Regions from separate parts of the Paenibacillus sp. S28 genome, predicted to be linked through region 2. Evidence: predicted binding sites of a transcription regulator. Region 2 holds the regulator's gene; the other holds the start of a gene.
The links. The regulator LexA, encoded in region 2, represses DNA repair genes until DNA is damaged. The targets are predictions, from matches to a motif close to CGAACATATGTTCG.
Positions count from the first base shown of each region.

Region 1: a site for LexA is predicted at 3,146-3,159, ahead of IAE55_RS17065 (YolD-like family protein). Genes of this name have one in related genera too.

Region 1 is NZ_JACVTM010000006.1:276,905-284,807, forward strand. Features, by position in the region: gene IAE55_RS17055 (YhgE/Pip domain-containing protein) at 1-2,108, opposite strand, end outside; gene IAE55_RS17060 (YfiT family bacillithiol transferase) at 2,191-2,718, opposite strand; gene IAE55_RS17065 (YolD-like family protein) at 2,841-3,104, opposite strand; gene IAE55_RS17070 (HD domain-containing protein) at 3,209-3,877, shown strand; gene IAE55_RS17075 (polysaccharide deacetylase family protein) at 3,885-4,622, opposite strand; gene IAE55_RS17080 (sensor histidine kinase) at 4,795-5,631, shown strand; gene IAE55_RS17085 (response regulator) at 5,628-6,305, shown strand; gene IAE55_RS17090 (spore germination protein) at 6,433-7,903, shown strand, end outside.
Region 2 is NZ_JACVTM010000002.1:858,761-866,663, reverse strand. Features, by position in the region: gene IAE55_RS08515 (HAD family hydrolase) at 55-849, opposite strand; gene IAE55_RS08510 (hypothetical protein) at 889-1,404, opposite strand; gene IAE55_RS08505 (DUF896 domain-containing protein) at 1,655-1,837, opposite strand; gene IAE55_RS08500 (LysM peptidoglycan-binding domain-containing protein) at 1,939-2,319, opposite strand; gene lexA (transcriptional repressor LexA) at 2,559-3,185, shown strand; gene IAE55_RS08490 (response regulator transcription factor) at 3,281-4,471, opposite strand; gene IAE55_RS08485 (sensor histidine kinase) at 4,446-6,275, opposite strand; gene IAE55_RS08480 (carbohydrate ABC transporter permease) at 6,343-7,221, opposite strand; gene IAE55_RS08475 (carbohydrate ABC transporter permease) at 7,237-7,903, opposite strand, start outside.

The DNA.
Region 1 (7,903 bases), on a different contig from region 2:
GCAAGCTGGTTGATGATCCCTTTCAGCGCAAGACCGATCACGAGCGTGATTACGACATACACGCACATGATGAGCAGATCGCTGCGGACGACGCTCCAGATCATGCCTCCCACCGCTTCGCGCATCATGCTGATGCCGTAGGTGAACGGAAGGAACGGATGGATCGCCCGGAAGAACGGCGGTGTCGTCTGGATCGGAAAGGTTCCGCCCGATCCGGCCAGCTGCAGCACCAGCAGAACGATAGCAAGCGCCTTGCCGACATTGCCGAACACGGACACGAGCGTGTAGACGATCAGCATAAAGACAGCGCTATTGACCAATCCGAATAAGATGAACCAGCCTTTGTCCACCACATAGGTTCCCAAGAGGAAGATATCGCCTGCTGTGACGAGGACCGATTGCAGCAGCGCCAGCGTCAGGAAGGTCAGGAACCGGCCGAAATAAATCTGTACGCTGTTATAATCCGTTCCCGCTGCAGGAGAATGTACTTCCGTCGTCACGAGGGATACGAGCAGCGTTGCTCCGACCCAGAGCGCCAGCGTTGAGAAGAAGGGCGACATGGCGGATCCATAATTCGGTATCGGAAACAGCTGATTCTCCTTCAGCACGACAGGCTCGGCGAAAAACTGGCCTTCCTGCTGGAAGTTGTTTTTCAGCAGGTCGATGACTTCCTGCAGGTTGCCCTCCGATTCGAATTTGCGCATCCGGTCCGCCAGCTCCTTGACTTTGGCCTCCACGCCCGGAAGCTCCTTCTGAATGACGGAAATGCCCTGCGTGCCGATCGCCAGCCCCTTGGAAGCGTCGAACAGCACCTTCTTGACGTCCGGCAGGCTCTGTACCGCAGAATCCATCACTTTCTTCGCTTCGGCGGCGGACTTGACCGCCTTTTGCAGCCCGCTTGCGATCGCCGGCTGAATTTCGCTGTCATAACGTCCGAGGATGTCCCCTAATAGATCGGATACGTCGCCGGAGATGGTGTTCAGCTTATTCACCAGATCCATGGCCGGTTTCTCGCCTTTCTTTACCCCGCTGCGGATTTGATTGACAAGCGTCAGCTGAGACTGCATTTTGTCCCGGACCTGCTTCAGCTTGGAGCTGACGAAATCCAGTCGGCCGCCTGCGGTCTGGTTCAGCCGGCCGAACCAGCTGATCAGCGCTTCCTGTACTTCCAGGCCGGTAGTTAACCTGGAGGATATCCGGTCCAGCGCATCAAGCGCAGTCTTCGGATCGACGTCGGGATCCTTCAGCAGCGCGGTCAGCTGCTCCGTAGCCATGGACGTCTGCTGCAGAAGCAGCAGATCCTGCTTTACGTTCGGCGCGATATCCTTGGCAGCCGTGGAAGCCTTGCCCATAAAATCGTCCAGACCAGCCGCCAACTGCTGCCCGTTCTTGGCCAGGTCGGTCACTATGGGCAGCGCCCCTTGAGCTTTGGATACCAGCTCGTTGGTCGTATGGATGTCCTGCGCCGCCGTGTTTACGGCTTGGTTGATTTCCGGGAAATTTTTCTCCAGCTCAAACACCAGCGAGCGGACCTTCTCAATAGTCGGCAGCTGATTTTCCAGCTCGATACCAAGCTCGTTGAAAATTTTGAAAATCGTGCCGTTGGCGGTTTTGACGAAATTTTTGCTGACTTCCTGGATGATGCCGCTGGCTCCGGAAGACGTAATCTTCGGGGATACGGCATTGATCTTTTCGTTCACATAATACAAAATTTCGGCGTGGGTCGGGTTGTCCGACAGCACCGTGGCAATCGAGGCCGAAAAATTGTCCGGGATGATGATGCTCGCATAGTAATCACCGTGCCGAACGCCTCTCATGGCGTCCGCCTCGGAGACGAACCTCCAGCCCAGCTTATGATTGTCCTTCAGCGAGGCGACGATCTCCTTGCCGAGATTCAGCGACTGTCCCTTCATCGTCGTCCCTTTGTCGTTGTTCGCGACGGCAATCGCAATATCGCCGGTATTGCCGTAGGGATCCCAGGATGCCTTGATGTTGAACCAGGCGTACAGGGAAGGAAGCATAACAAGACCGGCGATGATGACGAGCGCGGCCCAGTTCGTGGCAATGTTTTTCACATCTCTGCCGTAGATGGACAAGATTTTACTCATGAGAACACCTGCCTCAATCATACCATTTTGGTTAGTATTTCATTTGAGGAAGGGCGTCATACCGAAGAACCTGAATCCCGCCTTACCAGCCCATTCGTTCTTTGAGGGTCGTGATATGCGCAAGATGGTGGTTGCCATGCCAAGCATAAGTGCATAGATGCTCGTTCAAATTGGTTTCTCCGCTCGCGGGATGGGTGTAAGTTCTGAGCCACTGGTCACCGCTCAAGCTTTCCAGAACAAGCACAAAACGGACATGCAGCGCCTCCAGCAGATCCAGGGAAATCTCCGGATCAGGCAGCGCGGAATCTGCAAGTTCAGCCCATAATTGCTCCTCATAAGGTTTTATCACCGGATTATCCTCGGTTAAAGCAAGTTTAAGCCGAATCAGGCTGTTCATGTGGCTGTCTCCGACATGGTGCACGACTTGACGGACGGTCCAGCCGCCCGGCCGATAAGGCGTGTCCAGCTGCTCCTTGGATAATCCGCTGACAGCTTGCCGCAACTTCGAAGGCAGGCTGCGGATTTCGCCGATCAATGCTGTCCGCTCATCTCCGTTCAGTTCTTTTTTCGTTACGCAAAGTCCGATAGGATATTTCAAATCATCGCTCATAGCTAATTCCTCCGTTTGCTCAGTAATATGTATACGGGAAACCGTTGCATTCCAATATGATATAAGCCGGTTTCCCTTGTAACCTTTTCGCTAAGGGTTCCATTCGTTCCTTCAAGCCGGCTTTATGTATGCGCGGAAGCGATCTCGCTGAATTTGATCCACAGCCATTCGTCTTCAGCTCTAAACTTGATCTCTTCCAGATAGGTGTTAATCACGGTGACGAAGCCCCGGATTTCTTGTTCGGGTCCGGTACCGGCAAGGTGCAGTGTTACTTTCAGGTGACGGCGGAGGGATTCCTCCAGCAAGCGGCTGGTCTGTGTCCAAGCAGCCTCTTTCATGGTAGAATTGAAACTCGCCGACGGTTCACAGGTTCGGTTGATCATCATTTCACCTCATTTATTAAAAGAGCTATGCATTGTATTATAGGCGAATATATGTTCGGTTTCAACCGCGATTGTTCAGAAAAATAAAACTGCTTGGAGGAAAGCATATGGAGACCGACCAAATGATTATGGAAGCAAGGGAATACGTGAAGGATCGTTTAAAGTCTGAGCCGTCCGGCCACGACTGGTGGCATATTTACCGGGTGGCGGAGTGGGCGAAGAGGCTGGCGGAGCAGGAAGGGGCCGACCCGGTCGTCTGCGAGCTGGCGGCCCTTTTTCATGACCTGGCCGACGAGAAAATCGTGTCTTCGAAAGAGGAGGGCATGGCAACAATTTCATCTTGGCTCGCAGACCATGGAGCGGATGCCGCGCTCGTGGATCATGTGCTGGAGATCATCGGGACAATGTCTTATGGCGGCGGAGGCGGCAGGCCCATGTCGACTTTGGAGGGGCGCGTCGTGCAGGACGCAGACCGTCTGGACGCCATCGGAGCGATCGGTATTGCCCGCACGTTTGCCTTTGGCGGATCACGGGGAAGACTCATGTATGACCCTGACGAGCCGCCGCGGACCAGCATGACCCAGGAGGAATACCGCAGCCGGCAGGGGACGACGGTGAACCATTTTTACGAGAAGCTGCTGAAGCTGAAAGATCTGATGAATACGCCGGCGGCCCAGCGGGAGGCTGCTTCCCGCCACGCATTTATGGAGCAGTTTCTTGCGCAATTCCAACGTGAATGGCACGGGGAGGAAGCGCCAAAAAAGGGGCGCGATTAAACGCCCCTCAAGGAATGTTGTACTCTACCAGCTCCGATACGGTAACGAAGCGATATCCGCGCTTCTGCAGTTCAGGCAGGATTTGTTTTAACGCGTCGACCGTTTGGGACTTGCCCTCCACGTGGTCGTGCATCAGGACGATGTCGCCGTTGCGCGCGTTGTTCAGCACCTTGTTCACGATCTTGGCGACGCCAGGCCGGTTCCAGTCCCAGGTGTCCTGATGCCAGGACCACATGACGACGAGATAACCCTCCTTCTTGCAAATTTGGATCATACGGTCGTTATAATATCCTCCGGGAGGGCGAAACAGGTAGGTTTTTTTACCGGTAACCTGGTATATGGCTTCCTGGGTTTCCCGCAGCTCCCGCACGATGACCTCCGGTGAGCTCCGGCGGTTAAAATACATATGGTCGAAGGTGTGGTTGGCAAGCTCATGGCCTTCGGCCACCTGCCGCTTGGCCAGCTCCGGGTGCTCCTGAACCTGTTTGCCGACGACAAAAAACGTTGCCTTTGCGTGATACTGCTTCAGCAGGTCGAGAATCTGCGGCGTATCCTCAGGATCCGGCCCGTCATCGAAGGTCAGTGCTATAATCTTTTCCCGGTTCGGAATCTCCCAGATGACGTCTCCCCTTTGTTCATAGTACTCTCTGCCTTGGTTTACGGGAGAAGCCCCCGCCGCCGGAGCAGCCGTCATCGAAATCGTCAAAAGCAGCATGGATAGCGTTGCATAAAGCCTTGTGCGCATAAGGTCCTCCCGGTTGTTCGTTGTCGATGCTTCCATCCAAACGTCCAAACAAAGACAAGTTCGCTTCGTAGTATGTGACACGAACCGTTCTAACATACGCCGGGCGGGCCGTGATACAATAGAGACAAGTTTGAATATGCCGGGAGTGCCCGGGGAAGGTGCGGATCAAGGCATGTCCTATAAACAAATCAAATCGATGATATTGATTATTCCTACACTGGCCGTAGGGATATGGGAATATGCGAGGCATGCGTTTCTGATGCCTTATATATCGATGAAGGTGGGGAATTTTCTTACGCCGGTGTTTCTGTTCTTTATCAGCATGACCCTGCTCAGCATGCTGTTCCGGAGGCTGGAACAGGTGCAGGAGGAGCTGAACCGGGAGCGGGCGGAAAAAGCAGCCCTGGAAGAACGGGATCTGCTTGCCAGGGAACTGCATGACGGCATCGCGCAGTCCCTGTTTCTGCTGTCGGTCAAGATGGACAGGGCGGAGTCGCGCGGCCGGGGAGCCCGGGAATCGGCGGACTTCCAGGAGCTGCGCAAATCGGTTCATGAGGTGAACCGGTACGTACGGCAGGCGATCGCCAATCTTCGCTATCCAGAATCGCCGGAGAAGCGGGAATATCAGGCTTCGATGCGTTCAAGGATCGAACATACAGCCAAGGAAACGCTGATCCAGCCCTGGATCGAATGGTCCATTCCGGATGCGGCCTTGAGCGCCAAGGAAAAAGTGGAGCTTCTGGCCTGCATCCGGGAAGCGCTGCTGAACATTCACAAGCATGCCCATGCCACCAAGGTGACGATCAAAGGTACGCTGGACGGCCGGGGCTGGACGGTTTTCGTCGATGACAACGGGCGGGGGATTCATACCGATCCATTTCATTTGAAGGACCGGTACGGCCTTCGGATCATGAAGGAGCGCGCCGAGGAGCTTGGCTGGAAAATGCTGATTCTGCCGATGCAGCGGGGAAGCCGGGTGGAGATCAGAAAGGAGGCCCATAACCATTGAATACGTTCAGAGTGCTGGTTGCCGATGACTCCGCTTATGCGCGCGAAGCGGTGACCGAAATCCTGTCAGCTGACCCGGCGTTTGAAGTGGTCGGCATGGCCCACAGCGGCGAGGAAGCCGTAAGTATGACCGAGTTATTGATGCCCGACCTGATCCTGATGGACATCCAAATGCAGGGCATTGGCGGGTTGGAGGCTACAAGGCAGATCAAGCTGCAGTATCCTTACGTCAAAATCGTTATGATCACGGTGTCGGACGATGTGACGCATTTGTTCGAGGCGTTAAAGCAGGGAGCGCAGGGCTATCTGCTCAAAAATTTATCCCCGTCGACATGGCTTGAGTATTTACGGGGCATCATGAGCGACGAAGCGCCGCTCAGCCGGGAACTTGCCACGCAAATTTTAAGGGAATTTCCGCTTGCCCCCAAGAGTCCGGAGCATCATGAGACGTTGACCGCGCGGGAGCGCGAAATTTTAAATTGGGTGGCTTCGGGGCTTACCAACAAGGAAATTGCCGCCGAGCTCAAGATTTCTGACCAGACGGTTAAAAACCACCTGAAAAACATATTGCAGAAGCTTCATTTGGAGAACCGGGTTCAGCTGACGCGTTATGCCTTGGAGAAAGGCTTAGTAAGCCGGCGGCAGGGTCTGTTCCAGAAATTGAAAAAAGAGTAGTTACCGTTTTTAAGCAGCGCAGGGTGTAAACCCTGCGTTTTTTTGTGCTTGCATGGAGACCGACTTGGATGAAATTACCCTGACTTGGAAAGTATAAGCATCATAAATAGACAAGGTGGAGACCCGGATGGTTGGCAAAAAGAAATCCCGCAATGCTTCAACACAACAGCAGCCTTCAAACCGGGCTGGGAAGAACGGCTCACCGTATCAGGAATCCGTGGGGACGGATCCGGCAGAGCTGTACCCGGACAGGCTGTACCGTGATTTGAAAAGTAATCTGGACCGGCTAAACAAGGACATGGGCGGCAGCAGCGACCTGGTCATCCGCGAAATTGTTGCCCGGAATTTAGGCCGGAAAGTCGCCTTTGTTTATATCGGCGGACTCGTAGACACGACATCGGTCTCGGAGTTTGCGATCCAATCCGTCTTAAATGAGATCAAGCAGTTCGCTTCGGAAGCGGAGCTTGAAGAGTCGATGGAACGGGAACAGAATGCCGGGGAAGGAATAGAAGGCGAAGACCCGGAAAAGGGCAGGATTAGAGAAGATATCAATGAGAATGAGCCGGGTGCAGCGCCGGAAGAGGACGAGAGATTTTTGCGTCTGTTCAAGGAGAAGGCGCTAGCCATCGGCGAAATCTACGAAATCTCCGAGTGGAGTAAGCTGTATATTCATCTGATGTCCGGGGATACGATTCTTTTTATTGACCGGATTGGCATTGCGGTTATCGCCAGCACCAAAGGGGGAGAACGGCGGAGCGTCAGCGAGCCGGAGTCCCAGACGGTCATCCGCGGCCCGCGGGAAGGCTTTACGGAATCGATTCGCACCAACACGGCGCTGCTCAGAAGGAAGATCAAAAGTCCGAATCTGTGGCTGGAAGAAATGCAGCTGGGAAGAGTCACGCAGACCGACGTAGGCATTATGTATATTCACGGCATCGTGGACGAAAAAAATGTGGATGAGGTCCGGAAGCGTCTCTCGGTCATTGATATCGACGGTGTCCTGGAGTCAGGGTATATTGAGGAGCTCATCGAAAATACGAACAAGACGATTTTTCCTACCATCTATCACAGTGAACGTCCTGATGTGATCGCCGCCAGCCTTCTGGAAGGCCGCATTGCTATCTTGGTGGATGGAACCCCATTTGTGCTGCTCCTTCCGACTACCTTCAACATGTTTTTCCAGGCCTCTGAGGATTACTACAACCGGTTTGATGTTGGCAGTTTGATCCGGGTCCTGCGCTTCTCCTCGTTCCTTATTGGCCTGCTGCTTCCTTCTTTTTATGTGGCGATCATCGGATTTCACCAGGAAATGATTCCGACCTCTTGGCTGCTGAAGCTGGCGGTACAGCGGGAGGGAGTTCCTTTTCCCGCCTTTGTCGAAGCCTTTATTATGGAAACGGTATTTGAAGTTTTGCGGGAAGCCGGCGTGCGGATGCCCCGGTCGGTCGGGAACACCATTTCGATCGTCGGTGGTCTGGTTCTGGGGCAGGCTGCGGTCGAAGCGGGGATCGTATCCCCTGTCGTCGTCATCGTCGTGTCGCTGACGGCCATTGCGAGTTTCGTGTCCCCGGCTTATAACATCGGAATTGCCGCACGGA
Region 2 (7,903 bases):
AAGCCTGCCGGACGAAGGGATTCCCCTCTGGGCAGGCTAACGTATAAAACCAGCTTAAGACCGTTCGGCAATGATGCGATGCAGCTCGGACAGATGCTTGATTTCGTAATCAGGCTCAATGGACGGATCTTTCACTTTTCCGGTGCGGTTGATCCATACCGTGGTCAGTCCGGCGCTGTTTCCGCCTTTGATGTCGGTTGTCTGCTTGTCGCCGACCATGAGCGTCTGTTCCGGTGTTAATCCAAGCAAAGAAAGCGCATGTTCGAAGATGGTCGGATCCGGTTTGCCTTTGCCGAATGTGCCGGAAATGACAATCTCGTCAAAATATGGGGCAAGTTCGGGAACGCCGGCGATCTTCTCCTGCTGGAGCGCAGGACAGCCGTTCGTCAGAAGAAGCAGCTTCTTGTTTCCTTTCAGTTCGTCCAGCACCTTGAAGGTCTCTTCATATACATGGGGGCGGGAGCGACGCTCGGCGGCAAATTGCTCGGCCAATTCTCCGGCCAGCTGTTCATCGTCAACCCCAAGCTTCAGCAGCCCGCGCCGCCATGATTCCTTGCGATAGCCTGGAGCGAGCTCCTCAAGTCTGCGAAATTCAGGTTGTTCGCCTGCGCTGAAGTTGGCCCACAGTCCTTCAAACGGGTTAATTCCAATCATTTGGGTAAAGGCAAACGTGTCATAGGATTGATATAACGTCCTTGCCTCATTGCGGACCGCTTCCTCCAGCTCCTTGGCGTCAATGCCCTTCGCCTTGGCGGCCGTCTCGCATACCGCTTCAAAGGATTCCTTCACGCTGCGCTCATCCCACAACAGCGTATCGTCCAAATCGAAAAAAACAGCTTGTACCGGCATCCTCTTCCATCCTCTCCATCAGCTATCTCTTATATTTGTTTATTTTTCCAAAGGGATATTGTGGGTCTGCGCAAAACGCTCCAGACGTTCCCCTATGGTATCGGTGTCGTAGCGGTTAATCAGGCGCGTGAACACCCAATTGCCGCCTTTGCCCTTCGGCTCAATCACGACAGAGCCTTTGGCCAGCTTGATCTTGGCGATATTGTCTGCGGTCAGTCGCCGATCCCGGTTGAACTTGATCGTCGATACGGCGTTTTTCTCTACACGCAGGAAAGGCCTGCGCAAAAAGATCATCAAGCCCAGGAACACGTACATGGCCATAATGATCCAGGTCATGCTGCTGTTGCCCGCCGTACCCTCCTGTCCAATCATCCCGAGCAGAAAGTAGACCGCAGCCAGAGCGACCATCGTAATCGGAAGCACATAGTTTCTTCCTTTATAAATGTCAGCTGAAGGCCCCCCCGCGCTGTAGATGGAAGGCTTGCCTTGCTTCTTTCTCTGCTTATCCAGCTGCGCTGAATTTTTTCTTACCTTTCTTTCCCATGAACGGGCCATTCACGAACCTCCTCAAAATGCTTTCGGCTATATAGTTTGAACGAAAGTTTTGCATTTACTTCCTAATATATAACGGCCCAATACTGCTTACAGCATTTATTCATGTAGTTTCACATTCTATATAATAGAAAAACAAATGAAGGAAACCGGGTGCGCTTACATAGAAGCATTCTGTTATCGGTAGTGAGCCATACAAAACCTTGAGTCAGTCTATACCATGATCGAATGTATGAGTCTAATCCAGCTGGTGTTATTTCTTCTCTTCATCCACCCATTCAATCGAGTCCAGCTGCTGTCTGAAATTTCTGCGGACATTCTGAAGGTATCTCTCACGAAGCTTGGCCCGTTCTTCGATCTCCTCTTCGGTTAAACCGGATTCTTTTTGCTTGCGCGCAAGCTCATTAATTCTCTCTACAACGCTGTCGATATCCATACAATTACTCCTCCAATATTCAAGTCATACCTAACTTTGCCATGATAAAAAGAGCTTGTCAAGGTTCACACCTTTCCAAGCTCTTGATCATTTATCTTCTATTAATATTGTGGGAGTGCCAATACTTCTCCGGCTTGAATTTCGCTGCTGGTTAAATCGTTATACTTCTTCACCGCCATAATGTATGCTCGGATATCCATGTCTTCCGGCTTATGGGCAGAAGCGATTCCCCACAATGTATCGCCTTGCTGAACGATGACATTTTTCTCTAACCGAACATCATCCGAGGTTCCCGCGAATACGCGAACGACACCTGTGCATCCCACCAAAATAATCAGGGCCGCCAAGATCAGTTTGATCAAGGCAGGGCCTGGCACGATGGACTGTACTTTCTTCAACCAAGGAGATGCTATAGCTTCATTGATGGATGGGTTAACGGATGGGTTATTATAAATACTTTGGTATGTAGTGTGTTTCAGCATAAATATTACGCCTCCAAACGTTTGTTCTTGTTTTATGAGAACAATATAACACGAACATTTGTTTTGTTCAATACTTTTTTCGAACAATTGTTCTTATGTTTTTAGAGGCGGGTTTCCTTCATTCAGAAGCCGCAAAAATCCCGCTCCATCAAAGCAAAACCATTTAGAACTTATGTTTGTACGAACGGCAGTTCTATGTTATAATTTTACCAAACGTTACTAAATGGGGTTGATGGGGAATGTCAAAGATATCTAGCCGGCAGCAAGCGATATTGGAATTTATCAGAAATGAAGTCCGCGCCAAGGGTTATCCTCCGTCCGTCCGAGAGATCGGTGAGGCGGTTGGGTTGGCTTCCAGCTCGACCGTACACGGCCATTTGGACCGACTGGAGAAGAAAGGCTTGATCCGCAGAGACCCTACGAAGCCTCGTGCCATTGAACTGTTGGGACAAGAAGAATCCGAGAGCAGCAATCTGTTCACGCATACGATCGCCAGAGTTCCCGTAGTAGGCAAGGTCACAGCGGGTGTGCCGATCACGGCAACGGAGAACATTGAAGATTACTTCCCTCTGCCGCAGCACTATGTCGGAGATGAGAAAGTATTTATGCTTTCCGTCGTTGGGGACAGTATGATCGAGGCGGGCATTCATAACGGTGACTACGTCATTGTGAGACAGCAGCAGACTGCCGATAACGGGGACATCGTCGTTGCCATGACGGATGAGGATGAAGCAACCGTGAAGACGTTTTACAAAGAGAAAGACCATATCCGGCTTCAACCGGAGAACCCGGCTTACGAACCTTTGCGTCTGAACCATGTCACCATTCTGGGCAAAGTCGTCGGGCTGTTCCGCGATATTCACTAGCAGATGATGCTGGACAAGCAGCAATAGAGCCCTTGCTCTTCCTTACTCAGGAAGGTCAAGGGCTCTTTTCGGCGTTGGGATCAAGGCAGGATGATTCAGGTGGGACACGCCTCACGGGAATCCGCCGTTTGCTCCAGACGGTACTCCGTCGGGGTTTTTCCCGTCTTTTTGCGGAACACCTGGGTAAAATGCTTGACGTCCACATATCCGACTTTGTCCGAAATGTCGGCCAGCTTCAGATGCGTTTGCAGCAGCAGCTTGCAGGCTTGTTCGATCCGCAGATTGGTGACGTATTCCTTGAAGCCGCTTCCTGTCTTCTGCTTAAACAGCTGGCTGAAGTAGACCGGATTCAGGAACACGACCGAAGCTACCTTTTCCAGGGACAGATCCGTATGATAGTGCGCTTTGATGTACTGCACCGCAACCTCGATCGCTCGGTTACCGCCCGGGTTGTTGTATTCGTATTCCAGCGATGCCGATTCCTGGCGCATCCGCCGCACTTCCTCCGGCACCCGGTGAATGTCTGTGATGAGTCCCGTCGACTGAATTTGGAAAGGCACCTTGACGCATCGTTTCAAGTTAGCGCGCAGCTCATCCGTCAGGCGTTTCATGCCCCCCTCTTCCCCCAGCGAGACGAGGCCGATCAGGCTCGTTTCGTCCATGCTTGTCACAAATCCGCAGCCGTGCGCTTCAATCAGCTCACCAAGCACATTTTCAATAATAAAATGCTCCAGATGCACCGGCGCGTCGCTCTCCATCTTAACCATTACCAGTTGGAATGCGGGGTAGCTCTCAATTATTGAGGCGACGTCAAGGCGCCCGGTATCGAGTCCGCTCGCCCAGCGCTGAAATACCGCCTCGCGCAAATACTTCAGGTTAGACTTCAGCAGCTCCGCCTCGCGCACGATTTCATTCTCCCGATCCATCTCCTGAGCAAGTCCGGATATCATGGAGAGCAGCAGCTCTTTCCCGATCGGCTTGAGCATATAGTCCTTAGCCCCAAGCTTGACGGCTTCCTGGGCGTAGGAAAACTCGGAATAAGCCGAAATAATGACCCATTTGATATGCGGATAACTGCCTTGGCACAGCTGCATCAATTCAAGGCCCGTCATTCCCGGCATGAGGATATCGGTCAGCACCAGGTCAATCCGGTGTCTGCGCAGCTGCTGAACCGCTTCCTCCGGATTCGCCGCCAGGTGAACATAATGCTGCGGATAGGCCCGGTGGATGGTGCGCTTAATTCCGTCACGGATCACATGCTCATCGTCCACGACTAAAATGTTCATCTTCCATTCCTCCTTGGTGCCGGATTGGTAAACGGATGGTTACCGTCGTTCCTTCCCCTTCTTGACTGTCCAAGTATAAACCGTACGGACTGCCGAACATCATTCGGATCCGCTCATGCACATTGCTCAAACCGATGCCACGGCGAAGCACGGGGCCGTCTCTGTCCTCCGCTTTGGGCGAAGTGCGGTTGCCGCCCTCCAGCAAGCTTCTGACCCGCATCAGCGTGTCTTCGTTCATTCCCCTCCCGTTATCCCGAACGACGACATGGAGATCGTCCATGACCTGCTCCGCCGTAACGAGCAGCATGCCCTGCCGATCCAGCGGCTCCAGTCCGTATTTTACAGCGTTTTCAATAATCGGCTGAATCGTCATTTTCGGCAGCGTGACGTCCATCCACTGCGGATCCACATCGATTTTCGGTACAAGCCTGTCTTCCAGCCGGTTCTCGATGATCGTCAAATAATGCCGGATCTGTTCCAATTCCTGACGCAGCGTCGTCCTGGAGGCCTCCTCCCAGTTGCTGCTGTAACGGAACATTTGCGACAGCGACAGAATGACCCTGCTGAGGCGTTCATTCCCCTTTTCATCCAGCATCCAGTAGATCATGTCCAGCGTGTTGTACAAAAAATGCGGATTCACCTGGGACTGCAGCGCCTGCAGCTGCGCATTCTTCTCGCTGACGGTCGTGACCTTGATCGTCTCAATCAACTCATCCATCCGGTGCACCATCCGGTTGAAGGAAGACACCAGGCTGTTGATTTCGTCAAACGAATCGACATTAACCGAACCGCTGAAATTGCCCATCTCCACCTTTTTCATTTCCCGGATCAGCAGCTTCAGCGGGGAAGCAATGTTGCGCGATACCAGCGTGGCCAGAACCGTCGAGACAATAATCAGCACGATCAGGACGATAACGAGATATTGAGTCGTCTGGTTTACTTCCGCCTGAATGTCGTGCTTCGGGGTAAATCCGTAGATCGTCCAGCCCGCCATGGGCGTATTGGCAGCAACCACCAGCTGGCTTGAGCTGTCGTCCACCAGAATACCGTCCTCGGCACCCGGTTTCGGAATGCTGGCAAAGTCCGGCGCCTCCGTCCCTTTTTTACCGGTCGAAGCGATGATGCTGTTGTTCTGATCGATCAGATACACGCGGCTGCCCGGACTGATCGTCACATTGGACATCGCCTCCATGATGGACGAAGGATTCGCTTCGATGACCATGATGCCAAGCTGCTTGTGCGTGTTCAGATCATACAGCTTCCGTCCGAACACAAAGACGTTCTCTTTCTGCTGCAGCGTGTTGATCGGCGATCCCGGCATCATCCCGAGCCAGACCATATTGCCCGACGAGGCGTTCAGCTCGTTGTACCAGGACGTCTGGGCGTAATTGTTGTCGATGACCCCGGCGAACTGGCGCTCATAGCTGTACACTTTGCCCCTGTCGGTCAGAATATGGATGCCTGTAATATCGTTCCTTGAATAGTAAGCCGCCCCGATAATATTCGTAATCGTTCGTTCGTTTTCGATGGCAACGGTCTCTTTCACATGGGTCTCCTGAAGCAGCCGGGTCAGCTCGTAGTTGCTGTTGAGCGACTTGGAGAGACTGTTGTAGCCTTGAAGCAGCGAGTTGAACAGTCCGGCGGTCTGCGAAATGTTCTTCTCGGCGATATCATTCACCTTGGTATGAATAATGGAAATCGTGCGGTAATAATACACGACGCTGATCAATATCAATATGCCGGTCATGCAGCATAGAAACAGCAGAAAAAGACGGCTGTGAATCGAACGAAAATGTCGCCCCACAGATACATTCCCCTTTCGTATCCGGTCATCCATTTGTCATTCTATCACAGAAGCCGTCTTTACCCTACTAACCTTTTACTGCACCTGCTACCATACCTTGGGTGATCTTGTCGGCCAGCAGGAAGTAGATAATGATGACCGGAAGCGCGCCCAGCACAAGAAATGCGCCGATGGCTCCATAGTTGACCGAGTATTGGCTGACGAAGCTGTTGACGCCGAACGGCAGTGTTTTCAGCTTTTCCGATGAAATAAACGTCGCAGCCAAAATATATTCGTTCCAGATGTTGATGAATGTCAGGATACACACCGTCATCACCGGCGGAACCGAGATCGGCAGGATGATGCTCGAGAATATGCGCCCGATCCCCGCTCCGTCCACCACCGCGGATTCTTCGATCTCATGCGGAATGGTTTTCATGAACCCGCTGAGAATAAAGATGGCGATCGGCATGGAAAATGCCACATACGGAAGAATGATCGACAGATGCGTATTCAGGATATGCATGTTTTTGAAAATGATCATGAGCGGCAGCAGCGTCGCCTGCATCGGGATCATCATTCCGATCAAGAATACGACCATGACCGCCCCGCCAAAGCGCCACCGGAAACGGCTGATCGCATAGGCGCACAGGGAGCTGAGAATAATGACCGCAATCATCGTCACGGATGTGACAAAGATGCTGTTCAACAAATAGCGGAAATAGTTGCCCTCCAGCGCAGCGCTGTAATTGCCCCACTGCGGCGAATGCGGCAGGGCGAAGAAGCTGCCCGACAAAATTTCTTCATTGGATTTCAAGGAATACAGGAGCAGCCACAGCAGTGGATACACCTGGGTTACAAACAGAATGCCCAGTACCAGAAACACGATGGCCTTCGTAACGGAAAACCGTTTGCGTCTGGTTGCGGCCACCTGCTTGTTCAAAGCGACGGCTGTGCTTGTGTTCATCGGCGGTTTCCTCCTTTACGAGTATCGTTTCTCCAGTTTGTTGAAAATGAAGTTGATGCAGAACGTGGCGGCCAGACAGAGCACGACCAGAAATGCGGCGATCGAGCTGCCGTAGCCGTATTTCATGGATGTAAACGACATATTGTACATGTGCGTGGAAATGACATCCGTGGCATGCGCCGGTCCGCCGCCCGTCATGACCATGATCATGTCGAAAGCCTGCAGCGAGCCGATGAAGGCCAGCACGATGGAAATTTTGAAAATCGGGACAATCAGCGGAAACGTAATGTGCCAATCCGCTTTAAAGCCTTCGGCACCGTCGATACGGGCCGCTTCGTACACATCGTCCGGGACATTCGAAATGCCCGTAAATTGAATTAAGGTATGGTAACCCAGGTACTGCCACAGGGCAACGAAATACAGCGAGTACATGGCGACCGAAGGATCGGTGAGCCAGGCTTTGCTCCAGGAATGCAGTCCGACCGCATCCAGAATTTGGTTCAGCATACCGCCCATTGAAGCTGGGTTATAGATCGTTTTCCACAGCTGGCCGACGACAACGACGGACAAGATGACCGGTAAAAAGTAGCTGGACACTAAAAAATTCGGTTTTCGCACGTAACGCTTCAGCAGTATGGCTACGAGCAGTGCGATAGGAATTTCGGCCATGGAAAAAACCGCA